DNA from 2 places in the Sporosarcina sp. FSL K6-1540 genome. Region 1 is predicted to be linked to the other one. Evidence: riboswitches for the same ligand, from Rfam matches in the RefSeq annotation. Region 1 holds a riboswitch; the other holds the start of a gene.
What was found. A riboswitch is a leader RNA that binds a small molecule or an ion and turns the genes downstream of it on or off. The one in region 1 is predicted to bind S-adenosylmethionine.
Positions count from the first base shown of each region.

Region 2: linked by a shared signal. The riboswitch ahead of metA (homoserine O-succinyltransferase) and the one ahead of cysC (adenylyl-sulfate kinase) in region 1 are both predicted to bind S-adenosylmethionine.

Region 1 is NZ_CP152018.1:3,830,843-3,835,735, reverse strand. Features, by position in the region: gene MKY15_RS17990 (phosphoadenylyl-sulfate reductase) at 1-629, opposite strand, end outside; gene cysC (adenylyl-sulfate kinase) at 890-1,489, opposite strand; SAM riboswitch class I at 1,713-1,813, opposite strand; gene MKY15_RS17980 (DMT family transporter) at 1,980-2,888, opposite strand; gene MKY15_RS17975 (TraB/GumN family protein) at 2,948-4,117, opposite strand; gene MKY15_RS17970 (amino acid ABC transporter ATP-binding protein) at 4,274-4,893, opposite strand, start outside.
Region 2 is NZ_CP152018.1:2,947,519-2,952,411, reverse strand. Features, by position in the region: gene MKY15_RS13970 (hypothetical protein) at 1-15, opposite strand, end outside; gene metA (homoserine O-succinyltransferase) at 858-1,766, opposite strand; SAM riboswitch class I at 1,869-1,975, opposite strand; gene MKY15_RS13960 (hypothetical protein) at 2,159-2,338, shown strand; gene MKY15_RS13955 (SgcJ/EcaC family oxidoreductase) at 2,408-2,863, opposite strand; gene MKY15_RS13950 (protein phosphatase 2C domain-containing protein) at 2,890-3,687, opposite strand; gene MKY15_RS13945 (NUDIX hydrolase) at 3,684-4,439, opposite strand; gene MKY15_RS13940 (hypothetical protein) at 4,469-4,834, opposite strand.

The sequences.
Region 1 (4,893 bases):
AATGTGCAGTGTGAACAACCGATACTGGGATAGCCTTGGTCATGGAGTGGATTATATGGCAAATTATGTTTTTTTACATAATCCCAAATATCAATCCACGTCCAATGAATCAGCGGGCAAATTTTAACCGATTGAAAGGTTTCATCTTTGTTCACAAAGTTTGTCTGACTTCTTGATGGTGATTGTTCACGCCTAAGTCCTGATAACCAAGCGGTCGTACCGCTCATTGCTTCACGGAGTGGAATTACTTTCCTCATATGACAACAACGATCCGGCTGTCTTTCCCATAGTCGATCGCCATACTTGTCAGCTTGTTCCTCAACCGTTAAGCCGGGAGTCTTCATTTCAATTACAAGCTTTGGATAACGTTTCTTTACTTCATCGATTAAGGTATGCGTTTCTTGAAAATGAAATCCGGTTTCGAGAAAGACCACTTTAGCAGTTGGTTTTATTTGCGAGATTAAATCTATCATTACGATACCTTCAACCCCAAAACTACACGCATATACAAGTTCATCGTCGTATTCTCCGTAAGCCCATCGCAAGACGTTTAACGCACCTTTTGACTCGTCATCGATTGGAAAAACTTCACTAGTCTCAGCCCAAGATTTGTACGTCAACTTCGCCATACTAATCCCCCCTCTAAACTCAATAACTCTATTACATTATCTTTTTTTAAAAAAGGCGACTTTAATCTACTATTGATTAAAGTCGCCTCTAATTTTTTAGTCAGCGAATTGTTCGTATGTTCACGATTGTCCATTAGCTTCTGGATTTCCAGTCGGCATGTGATTAGCGTTTATACTAACTTTATTAATCCTATGTGTCAAGTAGGTTTAAATACATTCTATTCCTAAAACCCCAATATGTTACGCATTTTGTAATTTTTTTAGATATAGTTATTTTCTTTTAAATAAGAAACGATGACTTTGACAGACTCTACAATATTTAATTGATTGGTATCAATGATTATTTCCGGGTTAACAGGTTCTTCATAAGGAGCATCAATTCCTGTAAAGCCTTTAATTTCACCCAATCTTGCTTTCTTATAAAGCCCCTTCGGATCCCGTTCTTCACAAGTTTCTAAACTTGCCTTAACGTATATTTCGATAAACTCATCGGATTTGACAATTTCTCGCACCTGATCTCGATCTTCCTGATAAGGCGATATGAATGCTGTCAATGTGAATAAGCCAGCGTCGACCATTAGTTTTGAAACTTCACCGATTCTGCGAATATTTTCCGTCCGATCATTTGGACTAAACCCTAGATTCTTATTTAAACCGTGCCGGACATTATCTCCATCCAGTCGATAAGTATGAATGCCTTTCGCGTGTAACTCTGTTTCTAGCGCTACTGAAACTGTTGATTTCCCTGACCCTGATAGCCCAGTGAACCAAAGAATAGCACTCTTATGGCCCTTTAGTTCTTGACGATTTTTTTTTGTTACCTCTGATTCATGCCAAACGATATTTGTAGACTCTGTCATTGTTTGCCCCCCTAAATCATTTGTTTCAGTTTAATTTTTATATACAAAAAAGACACCTTTTTCCGATTCAAATAATCGATTAGAAAGTTGCCTTTAGTTGTCTAATTAGCATGTATGAAATTGTTAAAATGATAAATGACTTACAACCTTTACAGTAAAGAAATAAAAAAACCACTTCTAAATAGAGCAAGAAGAGGTTAATAGAATCGAACACATATTACTCCTCTTATCTGCTAAACTTTCGTTTACTGGAATTGGCACAGTACTAAACAGTCTGTTGCCGAGGTTTCATCGGGCCAGTCCCTCAACCTCTCTAGATAAGATATAAACTATTAAGTTGAGACCAATACTACATTATCGAAAATTCAAAGTCAATGACTTATCAGAATTTATTTTCAATCATATCAGTTTAGTTGGAATTAAAGGCGATCTTCTTGCACATATAATAGGCACTTTAAACTACTTTTCAGTGCGCTAGGAAACATGTTAGTTAACTCTCACTTAACCTTTCGTTGTTCTCATCGGTTTTCTCTATTTCCTTTTCATAATTATTTTTCCAATTAACAAGAAAGATTCCTGCAAATATTAGTAATCCACCAAAAAGGATAGACCAGGTTAGTCTTTCATGGAGTAAAAACCATCCTGTGAGTACACCGAAGAATGGCGCTAAAAAAAGGAATGCACTAGTTCGTTCTTGATTACCTCTTTGGAGAAGATAAAACCAAATAGAAAACTGAATAATTGAGGCTGCAATGGTAAGCCATAACAAAATCAGGATAGATTGAGTAGTCATTTTAAAGAAAGTCTCTTCCAGTAGTAAGCTTCCCAGAAAGAGAATTAATCCACCAAAAAGCATTTGATAGGCTGTCATTACATACGTATCAAATTTGAAACCATGTATTTTTATCAATAGCGTAGCAATCGCCCATGAAACAGCCGACAAAAGCCCTAATATGGTACCGACTTTAAAGTCAAGATGTGAACCTAACGTGAGAAAAACCCCGATAAAACCTAACAGTACACCTATCCATTGCTGAATATGGTAACGCGATTTTAAAAAAAGCGTCCCAAAAACGACAACGAGTAAAGGATTCATAAACGTTAGGATAGACGTCTCTCCAGAAGTGATTGTACGCAGTGCCATAAATATACAGCCCATCACAAAAGCTGTTTGGAAAAGTCCAATTAGAACAAGCCACACCCAGTCGATTGCTTTTACTGGATGTGGCTTGTTTAAGATTTTAACGATAGTTGCCATAATAATCCCTGCAAGCGTAAAACGCAGAGCGACTAATAGGAGTGGAGATGAATAGGCTAACCCTAACTTCCCTATTGTAAAAGAAGAACCCATTAGTCCAGTCGTCAAAATCACTAACAAGCAAAAACTGATTCGATTCATCCGATCCCCACCCCATTATTACTATAAAACGTTTAAAAGAAAATGCTGATCAATTGATTTCACTTTAAGTTTTCAAAGAATACACGGATAACGTCGGCTCCGCCTAAGAAGGTCCCCAACGTTCCTCCCAAGTTAGTCAAAACGATTACCAACAAGACCCGTGTCACCTTATTTGCCCAAAAACCTTTAATCGTAAAAACATCTGCAGAAAGCGTTTCAAAGTCACCAACACTTGGGCGGCGAAAAAATGCTTGAACAATTCCTGAAACCCAACCGGCCGCTATCAGTGGATGCAAGGTAGTAATAGGGGCTGATACAAAGGCCGCTAAAATGGCCAGCGGGTGTCCAAGAGCCACCGCAGCACCAATAGCTGACAGGCTACCTGTCCATAAGACCCAGCTTAACGCTTGATCGAAACCGGCAGATGGATTTGCGATAAAGGTGTAGGCGATAATTGATAATAGAAGAATCGGAATTGCCCATCCGATAATTTTTGGGATTTTTGATTTTGGTGGTGTTTGCGCTAATGCGACTAAATCATGGTCATTATAGATTTCTTTTGTAATCCCTGGAACATGTGCTGCACCAATGACTGCAACGACCTTTTTACCTGGTGCATCTTTGATTTTCTGTGCTAAATACTGGTCTCTCTCATCGATTAAGGGCGTCTTTAACCTTGGAAATGATTCCGTAAAGTCAGTTAGAACGGCATTTAGCGTGTCCTTTGATTTCATTTTCTCCAATTCTTCTTCAGAAATCGTCTCTTTGCTGAAGATACTATAAAAAACCGACATCAGAAGCTGACTTTTCCCCTTAAGTCCAATATTCCCCCAAATTCGGGAAAAAGTAATTTGGATATTACGGTCAGCCAGCACCAAATTTGCACCGACTTCTTTTGCTGATTCAATCCCCTGAATCATTTCCTGTCCAGGTTTAATATCAAATTGCTTTGCCAAACGATTTTGAAAGGAGGATATTGCCAGATTCATTAAGAGCAATGTAGCTTTCTTCTCTTTAATCACCTTGAAAATATCCGTTTCTTTCCACTTATTACTATCCATTATAGATTGAAACCTTTGTTCATCCAATTCAATGCATACTGAATCGGGTCTTTCCTTGTCGATTACCTCTTTTACTTGTTCTGCACTTTGCTTGGAAACATGGGCAGTTCCAATAAGTATTAGTTCTCTACCGTCTAATTCTATTCTCGTAATGTTAGTCTCTTGCATTGACAAACTTCCTTTATGAACTTATTTCTTCTGAGCAACCTTAAGCCAAGGTTTACTAAAAAGACGGTCTAGTTATTATAATGAATCAGTTTGAATGAAATTTCAATTATCTTTCATTATTAATATAATGAAAGTCACCCTCATGGATAACGACTATTAAATATGATACGTAAAGTCCTCGGGCAATACCCTTTTTAAAAATTTCTGTGTTCGTTCTTCCTTTGGATTTACAAAGATTTCATGGGGTGCTCCTTCCTCTACTACGACTCCCCCATCCATAAATATTACTTTGTTAGCTACATCCTTCGCAAAACCCATTTCATGGGTGACAACTAACATAGTTGTTCCTTCTTTCGCGATATTCTTCATAACTGTCAAAACTTCCCCGACTAATTCTGGATCCAATGCAGAAGTTGGTTCGTCAAATAAAATAATGTCTGGATTCAAAGCAACTGCTCTTGCAATGCCTACCCTTTGCTGCTGCCCTCCCGATAATTCACTGGGATATGCATTGTATTTATCCGATAGCCCCACTTTATCCAACGCTTTTTTCCCTATCTCAACCGCTTCTGCTGTCGGGATTTTTCTTCCGATAATAAGTCCTTCTGTAACGTTTTCTAAAGCTGTTTTATTATTGAACAAATTATTGTTTTGAAATACAAAAGCGATTTTCTGTCTAATCTGATGGATTTGTTTTTTGGATGCTGTTTTTAAATTCACGTCTATATCCCCAAAAATAGCACGGCCTTGATCCGCTTTTTCTAAAAAATTGATAC
Region 2 (4,893 bases), 880 kb from region 1:
AATAAACAACCCCATCTCACTTACCCCCTCGTCGTATTAGCTTATGCAATTCACGACAAAAGGGTCATTGAGTCACGTCTGATGAGTAACCACTTTCTTTAAAAAAGCACCTATACGCCAGGAATCTAGAGTTTTTTGCAAAATAGTAAGCAGTCATTTTCTGGTTTGGTTAATTGCAGACCTGTTGATTAACCAAAACTAACCAGTGAATAACATAATTACCTTCCGGGCGCTACTTGTATAGTTGCATTTTTGGATTGCTTCGGATTGAATGACTTCTATTCAATTAGCGGGATGTCTGGATGCAAAAGTACTTGTAGTGCTTATGCTTTTTTTGATGAAAGAATAGCTGACATCCAAGTCGGAGAAAAGCCGCCAAAGATGCAATTTTGGCGGCTGAAGCTTTCTATATGGTTTTTTCTTTTTTTAGTAAAGAAGTGGCACTTGCTATAAGGTATCACATGATTAGATGTATAATCTTTGCTAAAAGTAAGAAAGGATCGCATTGTACATCGTCTAAGAGTGCCCGAAATTGCATCTTCGGGCACTTACACCCTTCATAGAATGTCATCTATTCTATTCTTCCAAAACAACTGCATTTTCCACTTGAATAGTGTAGGAACGCGACAGGCAACTATTCGCAATAGTATTACTAAAAAGAGTGTGGCTAGAAGTGACGGAGTCACTTCTAGCCACACTCGGACCCCTCAGTAAATCTGTCATGAATAGTTAGTCGAAAGCGGGCCGAAAATAATGCAGTGAAAATGAAGGTCATCAAGCCCTACTCACCAGTATTTTATGCAAATAAATGGTTAATCTACAGACGTGGTTTAATTGATACATTTGTCATTAACTAGTTATTCCCATTCATAAGGTGTTTCTTGATACACATAATAATTTAGCCAGTTGGAGAAGAGTAGATGCGTATGGGAACGCCATGTATTCAACGGCTCTTTGCTTGGATCATCATTCGGAAAATAATTTTCCGGGATATCAATACCGACTCCTTTTTGCAAATCACGTGCATATTCCTCCGCCAACGTATCCGCATCGTATTCCAAATGACCTGTGATCATAATATGTTTATTATCTTTAGAAATGACGATGAATGCCCCTGCATCCTCTGATTTAGCAAGCAAGTGTAGACGGGGATCATTTTTTATTTCCTCAGTTGAAACGGATGTATAACGTGAATGCGGTGCTTTAAATTCGTCATTAAAACCACGTGCAAGATTAATCGTTGGGTCGGATAGTCGATGCGTAAAAACGCCTGAGCATTTTTTCGGCAATTCAAATTTCCCGATTCCATAATGGTGATAGAGTGCTGCTTGGGCACCCCAACAAATATGTAAAACAGAGGTTACATTTTCTTTTGACCATTCCATAATCTCCGTTATTTCTTTCCAGTAATTAACGTCTTCAAATTCTAAATGCTCAATCGGGGCACCCGTAATAATCAGTCCATCGAAACGACGATGTTTCACATGTTCAAATGTTGTATAAAATGCGTTTAAATGCGTTTTACTAACGTTTTTAGAATCATGAGTTGCTGTGTTCAAAAATGTAACATTTACTTGTAGCGGTGTATTCCCTAATAGACGTAGCAGCTGCAACTCTGTTCTTTCTTTTTCAGGCATTAAGTTTAAAATGGCGATGTTCATAGGCCGTATATCTTGGGACGTTGCGCGTTCTTCATCCATCACAAATATTTTTTCCTTCTTCAATAGTTCTCCTGCTGGTAATTGTTTCGGTACATTGATCGGCATGTGTCGTCTCTCCCTTTTCACTTTGGTTTGAATCAAATGATTCAATATAAAAAACCCTCTTTTCTATAAGACAAGAAAAGAGGGTTTAATTTGGGCACTCTGTTCTTATCTCTCAAGAAAAAATCTTGTTGGAGGTAGCACCTTCCTGACTAAGTCAGAGGTTGCTGAAGCTTCACAGGGCCATATCCCTCAGCTTCTCTTGATAAGAATATTCAATTATTTACTATTATACTATTAAAACTACTATTGTAAACCGTCTTTTTTGACGATAATAATCAAAAGAAACATTTTTATTTTAATTTCCACATTAATTCAGCATGAAAACTGCTGAATAATATTTCTTTAGAAAGCCATATTAACGTGGCACTGAAAAAATGAAAGGAGTTGTTACTATGGGAAGAGATGACAATAAAACTGGCGGAAATAATGCACGGTCTTTACCACAAACGCCGAAAAACCAAAAAATAAAACCGGGCGACATGAATGAAGAAATAGCCCGCGAGTTTGCTGAACTCCGTTCCCTGAAACCAAAACGCGAACGAATGAACTCAAATGAAAAGAAGAGAAAATGATTACCTTTGTCATGAACAGTAACTAAAACACTCCCCGCACTGGTATTATCTTGGTGCGGGGCACTTTTTTCAGCCTACATCAGATACTTGCTTCAATTCTTTGGTCATCCGCTCGACCAAGTCAGATCTTCCGTGAAATTGGGCCGGTGTATTTTGGAAAAGTTTTATTTTCCATCCATCCTTTTCTTTTACTGCAATCAGTGTTTGATGAGCATTCAAATTTGGGTCAAGTTCTGTTCCGCCCGGAGGTATCATCCCGACGATTGCACGCAACATCGCAACTTCAGCACTCAGAAAGTACACATCTTTAACGACATTGATAAATGGAGGTGTTGGATGATCTACAAATATCGGTTCTAAATGTGCAAAAATAGTATTTCGCCCAATTTCTTGACTTCCGTCAAATCCAATCAATTCGCCTTGCTCTGTAAATTGATCAGCCATGCTCTTAGCATCGCGATTATTCCATGCAAGAATTAAGTTATAATAAAGGGTTTTGATTTCAATTAATTCAGATGCTTCCATATCTAATTCCTCCCGTCATTTTTCCTTCATCCGAGATAATCGCTCGGGATGCTACCTTCCTTTTCTACTTCCACATTCCATGCGATAATTGTCGTACTGTCTCGTACATTTTGTCTTTCGATTTCCATCAATAACTGCGAAATCCCTTTATCAAGTTCTTTTTCATTCAGCACGGCAACGAGATCTGACGGATCCAAAAAAGGTTCCCCCGGGCATTCCACTAAACCATCAGTCGTCAAAAAAATAAGATTGTTCCCTTTTCTCATTTCCCTTGTCCCTGACGTGTAGCATGGTACTGCTTGCTCAAACGTATTCACTTGACCAATCCATTCAAAGAATTGCCTTTGGTTAAGTTGAAACTGATTTAGGGCAATTAATTCCGAATGGAACAGATATACTAAACAATCTCCAACCGAAAACCACCAAACGTAATTAGCTTTCCTGACAACGATAAGACAAGCCGTTTCTCCCATGGCACATCTGCATTCATTCAAAAATTGTTCAGATTGAAAAATTTCAAGTAACTTCATTTCCAAACGTTTAAATCGTGGAGGACCCTTCATATCTAAAATCTCCACCAATTTTTCTTTATGCTGCCCGAGTGTTTGTACAACAAGTTCCGCACTTTCAGCACTTTTATGTGCATCCAAAATAGCCGCTAATTCCCAATCCTCATTTTGCCAAATAACGCAGCCATCTTCATTCTTGGTTTGTCCCGCTGAAGAATTACCTCCAAATCTACCAACCGCTACACGATTAATCCATCGTACATCTCGTTCATCGACAAAGTCCTTTTCACTTCCAACCCAAGTAAGATTATTCATGAGCGCTCAATCAATCTATACGGTCTCACTTCATAACTTTCATAAACAATCGTATCGCTATTTCGAGCATCATCCACACTAGATGCAAATTGCGGGCGTTTTATCCAGTCTCCTACTTGCTCTTTATCAAAGTCAACAAATTGTACGTCAATCGTTTCAGGAGGTTGTGCAGCTGGTACGCCTGACATCGCTCTTCCACGAAAAACCATACAGATGACGCCTAACGTGATATCTTGATAAACTCCTGTCATATCACCAATTTCTGCGTGGATACCTGTTTCTTCTAGTACTTCCCGTTTAACCGCCTCTTTCAAGGTTTCACCAAGCTCAAGTCGCCCACCCGGCATTTCATATGTATCATTTCGGTGATTGTTCCGTACAAGTAATACATGTCCTTCCTCATTTACAATGTAACCACTAACAGCTACGATTTGTGGGGATTGCCCGTAATTTCCCGTTGAAGTGAAAAAATCTTCATTTGAAGAGATAAACAATGGAGCTAACGATTTCCGATAGTTTTGTGCTTCAACATGCATTTCCGATGCCCGGATGCCACCGTCCACTGTTTCATAATGAGCCCTATTATCGTATGCCCACATTGCCATTATCTCCGTCTGTTCTTCATTGACCCACCGTCCAACCAGCTGCGCTCCATGCGTCAGCTGATTCGGAAGCAAAAAGGTATGGAAAAAGTGGGTAAACGTTTCGTACATCGCTGGTTCAACCGTGTACGTTTTTCTGCGATACAACATTCAATTATTCCCCCCGTACAAATTAATTTTCAGCGAGCCCTTTTCAATAACCAAACTAGGCCAAGTGTAAAAACAGCAACTAGTGTTAAAGTAAATTTGAGGTCAATGATTGGTTTAAACTTCACCTTCTCCGCATCTATCTCGTAAACACCCAAAGGTCTGACGGAGATATGTCCCCCGCCCCCTTCTCCTTGGGCACCTAAAGAGTTTCCTGTTTCACTAGAATAGCCGCCTCCCCCGCCAACAATATAATTAATCTTTGCTACCGGAAGGACTTTTCTGTTTTCAAAATTAATCGGTTCACCATAAATCAACGATACGTCTTGTTGCCGTGAAAACTTGTCAAATATCCGCGCAATAGGTGATAGGTAATTAGAAGATTTTTTAATTCCCATGTTTTCCCCACTCCCTTAATTTTTAGTTGTGATTAGGTTAGCTGTCGTTTTTTCAACGT